One region of the Tepidimonas sp. HKU77 genome, then DNA from elsewhere that is predicted to be linked to it. Evidence: predicted binding sites of a transcription regulator. Region 1 holds the regulator's gene; the other holds the start of a gene.
What was found. The regulator FNR, encoded in region 1, switches genes on or off when oxygen is low (the NO sensors DNR and NnrR bind a similar motif). The targets are predictions, from matches to a motif close to TTGATNNNNATCAA.

Region 1 (3,404 bases):
CGAAAATCGATCAGGTGCGCCAGATTGATCGACTCGAAATCGACCAACCCCTGGCACATGATGGCCATGATCACACTGCGGCGCAACAGATCCTCGCGCGTCAGCGCCAGCCCGCGCACGATGGGCAGCCGCCCTTGGTCGAGCGCGTCGTAGTACTCCTCCAGCGTCTTGGCATTTTGGCTGTAGGTGGCGCCGATGCGGCCAATGGCCGATACCCCCAGCGCGATCAGGTCGCAATCGGGCTGCGTGCTGTAGCCCTGAAAGTTGCGGTGCAGCCGCCCCTGCCGCTTGGCCACCGCCAGCGCATCGTTGGGCAACGCAAAATGGTCCATGCCCACGTACACATAACCCACGGCACTCAGATGGTCGAGCGACAGCGACAACATGGCCAACTTGTCCGCCGGACTGGGCAACTCCGCCGCGTGGATGCGCCGCTGCGGCTTGAAGCGCGCCGGCAGATGCGCATAAGCGTAGAGCGCGATGCGATCCGGCCGCAGGCGCTCGACGAGCTCGAGCGTGCGCCGAAACGACTCTGGGGTCTGCTGAGGCAGTCCGTAAATGAGGTCGACGTTGACCGACTCAAAGCCGATCTCGCGCGCCGCGGCCACGAGGGCGAACACCTGCTCGGCCGGCTGAATCCGGTGCACCGCCCGCTGCACCGCGCCATCGAAGTCCTGCACGCCAAAACTCAGGCGGTTGAACCCCAGTTGGTGCAGATGGGCCAAGCGCTGCGCGGTCACCGTGCGGGGGTCGACCTCGATCGAATACTCGCCCCCAGGGACGAGTTCGAAGTGGCGCCGGATCATCGCCATCAGGTCGGACAACTCCGCGTCGCTGAGGAAGGTCGGCGTGCCCCCCCCAAGGTGCAGCTGCGTCACGCGGTGCCCGCGCCCGACGTGTTCGGTCTGCAATTCCAGCTCGCGCGACAGGTAGCGCAGGTACTCCGCCGCGCGTTCGTGGTGCTTGGTCACCACCTTGTTGCATGCGCAGTAGTAGCACAGCGACTCGCAAAACGGGATGTGTACATACACCGACAGCGGCAGCGCCAGCGACCCCGCTCGCCGCTGTTGCAGGGCTTGCACGTAGTCACGCTCGGTAAACGCTTCGACAAACCGGTCCGCCGTCGGGTAGGACGTGTAGCGCGGGCCCGGAATGTCGAACCGGCGCAGCAGATCTTCGTCGATGACGTGTTTCACGGCGGGCAGCTCCATAGGCGACGAACTGTGCACCAGCGTAGCCTTGCGTGGGTTGACGTGAGTCAAACCCCCTGCGGGAGCGACGTTCCCCAAAACCCTGCAGGGCATGGGCCCACCGCACGGGGCGGCACGCGCATCGGGTTGTTATGATCGGGCGCATATCGTTCATGGCGAGTCTGCGCCTCGTTTCACCCACCTCTGCCTCACACCGGCCCCCATCGCCTCATGGATCTGCACAGCATCAAGGTCGCCTGCTCCAGCTGCAACCTGCGCGAGCTCTGCATCCCGGTCGGCCTCAAGCCGGACGAGATGGAGCAGCTCGACAACCTGATCAGCACGCGTCGCCGGGTGCGGCGGGGCGGGACCCTGTTTGCCGCGGGCGACGGCTTCACGTCGCTGTACGCGGTACGATCCGGATTTTTCAAGACCGTGGTCACGACGGCGGACGGCCGCGATCAGGTCACCGGGTTTCAAATGGCGGGCGAAATCCTGGGGCTCGATGGCATCGTGCAGGACAAGCACTCGTGCTCGGCCGTGGCGCTCGAAGACGCCGAGGTGTGCGTGCTGCCATTCGACAAGCTCGAGCAGCTCTCGCGCGAGTTCAGCACGCTGCAGCACCACGTACACCGCATCATGAGCCGCGAGATCGTACGCGATCAAGGCGTCATGCTATTGCTGGGCAGCATGCGCGCCGAAGAACGACTGGCGGCTTTTTTGCTCAACCTCGTGCAGCGCCTGCATTCGCGCGGCTTTTCACGCACCGAGATGGTGTTGCGCATGACGCGCGAGGAAATCGGCAGCTACCTGGGAATGAAGCTCGAGACGGTCAGTCGTACGTTTTCGCGCTTTCAGGACGAGGGCATCATCGAAGTCAAGCAGCGCTACGTTCGCATCCTCGACCCGGACGCGCTCGCGGCCATTGTCAACCAGAGCCGCGAGGAGAATTAAGCGGGGAGTTGAGCGGCGCGTTGCGCGCGCAGTCAGCCGGGCGCTGATCTGGCGGCACCGGGCAGCGGTTGATTTCCCACGGCGACAGCGACAACAGCGTGGTAAGCGCGCTCGACGCCATGGTCAGCGCCCAAAAAATGAAGAACGCGACCGTGTAGACCGCCTGCCGCGACCAACCGAGCGATTCGCCCGCCCAGTGCAGATCGTGGGGATCGACGAAGGCGAACACCACCATTTCGATCACAGCCGCCATCAAAAAAGCGGGCCAAGCAATCCACATCACGCGTTGGGCCAGCATCGACAGTCTCCTCTTTGTTGTTGCCCCGCGCCGCCTCAATCGTCTTTAGGCAACGTCGGGGACACGACGTGGTTACGCGCCTGGTTGGCAGGCAGCACCGCTTTTTCGGCCTGCAGGCGCTCCTCCGGCGTCATGCGCTCCGGCGCGACCGCGACCGGCGCCGGCATCGCCTCGCGCGGCAGCACGGGGTCTGGATTGCGCACGGCGATCGTGACCGTCACGATGGACGCGATCACGACCACCAAGGGGCCACCGATGACCATCCAGACCATGGGCTCGCGGTACCAGGGTCGGGAAGGGGCGGATGACGCGGAGGGCGTACCAGACATGGTGGACATAGTGTAGGCCTTTGGCGAGTACTTTGGGATACGGATCAACCCGAATACCCTGGGGGGTCATCGGGGTATCAGGAAGGTGGTTTTCTCGCGCACGGCGATCGAGCCGTCGGCGGTGCGGAAAGTCATAACGATGGGGTGAGAGCCGGGCTGCAACCCCGGGGGAACCTGCACACGTACCGGCACCGAGCGCACCTCGGTGGGCAGCAGATGTACGACGGGATCCGACGCGAGCGTCACCCCCGGCAAGCCCTCGACCGCCACCTGCAGCTCGCGCTCGGACTCGGACGCGTTCATGAACTGCACGCGGTAGACGTTTTCGATCCGGCCCATCTCGACCATGCGGGCCAGCGCGCCACGGTCCCGGATGACGTCGACCTTGAGCGGTACCCGCATCCACAGACTGACACCGAGCGCCGCCACGATGGTGAGCAAAATGGCACTGTAGATCAAGACGCGCGGACGAAACGCCCGGCGGATCATCTGGGCGCGGCTCCAGTGGTTGGCCATGCCGTTTTGGGTCGAGTACTTGACCAGCCCCTTGGGATAGCCCATCTTCTCCATCACCTCGTCGCAGACGTCGGCGCAGGCACCGCAACCGATGCACTCGTACTGCAGACCATTGCG
Region 2 (3,404 bases), 470 kb from region 1:
ACCCTTGCGCTTGAGCTCCTCGATCTGGAAGCGGATGCGGTCAATCTCCTCCTTGATCTGCGCCGAGCCCTGCACCTGCGCCTTCTCGGCCTTCCAGACCTCCTCCAGATCGGCGTACTCGCGCTCCAGCCGCGCGATCTCCTCCTCGATCAGCTCCAGCCGCTTGCGCGAGGCCTCGTCGGTCTCCTTGCGCACCGCCTCGCGCTCGATCTTGAGCTGGATCAGGCGCCGCTCCAGCCGGTCCATCACCTCGGGTTTGGAGTCGATCTCCATCTTGATGCGGGCCGCGGCCTCGTCGATGAGGTCGATGGCCTTGTCTGGCAGGAAGCGGTCCGTGATGTAGCGGTGCGACAGCTCGGCTGCGGCAACGATGGCCGGGTCGGTGATCTCCACCCCGTGGTGCAGCTCGTACTTCTCTTGCAGACCGCGCAGGATGGCGATCGTGGCCTCGACGCTGGGCTCGTCGACCAGCACCTTCTGGAAGCGCCGCTCGAGCGCCGCGTCCTTTTCGATGTACTTGCGGTACTCATCCAGCGTGGTGGCGCCGATGCAGTGCAGCTCGCCGCGCGCCAGCGCCGGCTTGAGCATGTTGCCCGCGTCCATGGCGCCTTCGGCCTTGCCCGCGCCCACCATGGTGTGGATCTCGTCGATGAAGAGGATGATGCGCCCTTCCTCGGCCGCGATCTCTTTGAGCACCGCCTTGAGGCGCTCCTCGAACTCGCCGCGGTATTTGGCGCCGGCCAGCAGTCCCGCCATGTCCAGCGCCAGCACGCGCTTGTCCTTGAGCGTCTCGGGCACCTCGCCGTTGACGATGCGCTGCGCCAGCCCCTCGACGATGGCGGTTTTGCCCACACCGGGCTCACCGATGAGCACCGGGTTGTTCTTGCTGCGCCGCTGCAGGATCTGGATGGTGCGGCGAATTTCGTCGTCGCGCCCGATGACGGGGTCCAGCTTGCCCTGACGGGCGCGTTCGGTCAGGTCGAGGGTGTATTTTTTCAGCGCCTCGCGCTGGTTTTCGGCTTCGGGGTTGGTCACTTTTTCTCCTCCTCGCACGGCTTCGATCGCCGCCTCTAGGGACTTGCGCTGCAGGCCCGCCTGCCGCGCGGCATCGGCCAGCGACGTCTTGGCATCGGCCAGCGCCAGCCAGAACAACTCGCTAGCGATGAACTGGTCACCGCGCTTGATGGCCTCTTTTTCCATCGCCTGCAGCACGGACACCAAATCGCGGCTGGCCTGGACTTGCTCCTGGCCCTGCACCTGGGGCAGGCGGTTGACGGCGTCTTCGGCCGCCTTGCGCAGCGCCCCGATGTTGACCCCGGCACGCGTGAGCAAGCCGCGCGAGGTGTCTTGCTGCAGCAGGGTCAGCGCCACGTGCGCCGGCTCGATGTACGCATGATCCTTGCCCAGCGCGAGCGATTGCGCGTCGGACAAGGCCTCTTGAAACGAACGGGTGAATTTTTCGATGGACATGGAAAGCTCCGTGATTCGACTGTGCTTCCATGTGGGGGGTTGTGCCGCGTTTTCAAGGCCGCGGCCTTGATCGCCATCAAAAACGCGCCACGTGACGGGCACTCAGGCGTTGCGCGCGGCAATGCCCCAGCGCGCCAGCGCCGCGTCGTCGCTGACGCGCGCATCGACCCAACGCGCCCCCTGTGGGGTGTGCTCTTTTTTCCAGAACGGCGCCTGGGTCTTGAGGTAGTCCATCAAAAACTCGCACGCCTGGAATGCCTGGCCGCGATGCGCCGAGGCCACGGCCACCAGCACGATTTGGTCCTGCGGCTGCAGCGCCCCCACGCGGTGGATGACGCGCACACCCAGTATGTCGAAGCGCCGTGCCGCCTCATCGATCATGGCGTCGATGGCGCGCTCGGTCATACCCGGGTAATGCTCCAGCTCCATGGTGGCCACCGAGGCCCCGTCGTTGCGATCACGCACCGTGCCCACGAAGGCGCACACCGCGCCCACGGTCGGCTGGCCGGCGCGCAGGGCGGTCACCTCACGCGCCAGGTCGAAGTCCTCGCTCTGGATGGCGATAAAACGGTGCGCGAGTGCCATGGGCCTATCCTCCAGTGACGGGCGGGAAGAAGGCCACTTCGGCGCCATCGTGCAGCGGCGTACCCTCGTCCGCCATGACCTGATCGACCGACACGCGCACGGCGCGCCCGCGGCCCAATGCCTCGGCCCAGACGCCACCGCGCGCAATCAGCGCGTCGCGCAACGCGCCGACGTGGGATGCGTCGGTGTCCAGCACCTCGGCGGCAGTGCCCACGGCCTCGCGGATGGCGGCAAAGTAGCGCAGTTGGATCTTCATGGACGGTCGTTGAATGAGGGTCAGGGTACCTATGCGGTGCTCGTGACCACGATCATAGCTTGGGCATTTGGCCCGCGGGCACGGCGAGCCAGGCCGACAACGGGCATGCCGGCGCCCACAGGTATCCCTGCGCACGCCGCACGCCGCGCTCGGCCAGAAAATCGCGCTGGGCCACCGTCTCGACCCCCTCCGCCACGAGCTCCAAACCGACCGCACGCCCGAGCTGGATGAGCGACTCGACGAGCGCGTCGGCCTGCGCGGACGTCCCGATGTCGCGCACGAAGCTGCCGTCGATCTTGATCGTGTCCAGCGGCAGGGCACGCAGATACGCCATCGAGGCATAGCCAGTGCCAAAGTCGTCCACCGCCAATCGCACCCCGCGCGCCTCCAGCACGCGCAGGCGGTCCCGCGCCGGTTCGCTGTCGAGCAGCACACTCTCGGTGATTTCCAGCTCCAGCCGGTGGGCAGGCCAACCGCTGCGCGTCAGGCGCGACAACACCTCGTCCACGAACCGTTCCACCTGGAGCTGACGGGGTGAGACGTTGACCGCCAGCCGGCCGAGCGTCCAGCCGGCCGCGTCCAGGCGCTGCCCGTGCTCCAGTGCCAGATCCAGCACCAGCAAACCCAGGCGCTCCATCAGTCCGCCATCCTCTGCCAAGGGAATGAAGGTCGAAGGCGACACCCAGCCCCACTGGGGATGCTGCCAGCGCAGCAAACCCTCGGCAGCCACGATGCGGCCGTCCTGCAAATCCACCTGGGGCTGCCACCACAGCTCGATGGTGCGCTCGGCGATCGCCTGTGCCAACGCTTCGCGCATGGCGCGCGCCTCGTGTGTGGCGTGGCTGAATCCCGCCTCGTACGCGACCACGCGACCGCGTCCCCCTGTTTTGGCGCGGTACATCGCCTCGTCCGCATGGCGCAACAGCGTCACGGCGTCCAGCCCATCACGCGGTGCCAGGGCGATACCAATGCTGGCCGAGATGTGGCAGACCCGCCCGCCCAAGTCGATCGGATTTTGCAGCGCCACCAGCACCGCGTGGGCGCGTTCGGCGGCAATGTCGGCCGTCACATCCTCCAGCACGAGGACAAACTC

Region 2: clpB (ATP-dependent chaperone ClpB) is a predicted target of FNR. The motif match lies at 1,537-1,550, and genes of this name have one in related genera.

What each region holds. Positions count from the first base shown of each region.
Region 1 covers NZ_CP187300.1:567,176-570,579, forward strand. The annotation lists gene hemN (oxygen-independent coproporphyrinogen III oxidase) at 1-1,211, opposite strand, end outside; gene fnr (fumarate/nitrate reduction transcriptional regulator Fnr) at 1,422-2,144, shown strand; gene ACPP3B_RS02660 (hypothetical protein) at 2,119-2,442, opposite strand; gene ACPP3B_RS02665 (nitrogen fixation protein FixH) at 2,478-2,771, opposite strand; gene ccoG (cytochrome c oxidase accessory protein CcoG) at 2,838-3,404, opposite strand, start outside.
Region 2 covers NZ_CP187300.1:94,061-97,464, forward strand. The annotation lists gene clpB (ATP-dependent chaperone ClpB) at 1-1,470, opposite strand, end outside; gene ACPP3B_RS00400 (molybdenum cofactor biosynthesis protein MoaE) at 1,573-2,055, opposite strand; gene ACPP3B_RS00405 (MoaD/ThiS family protein) at 2,060-2,311, opposite strand; gene ACPP3B_RS00410 (bifunctional diguanylate cyclase/phosphodiesterase) at 2,364-3,404, opposite strand, start outside.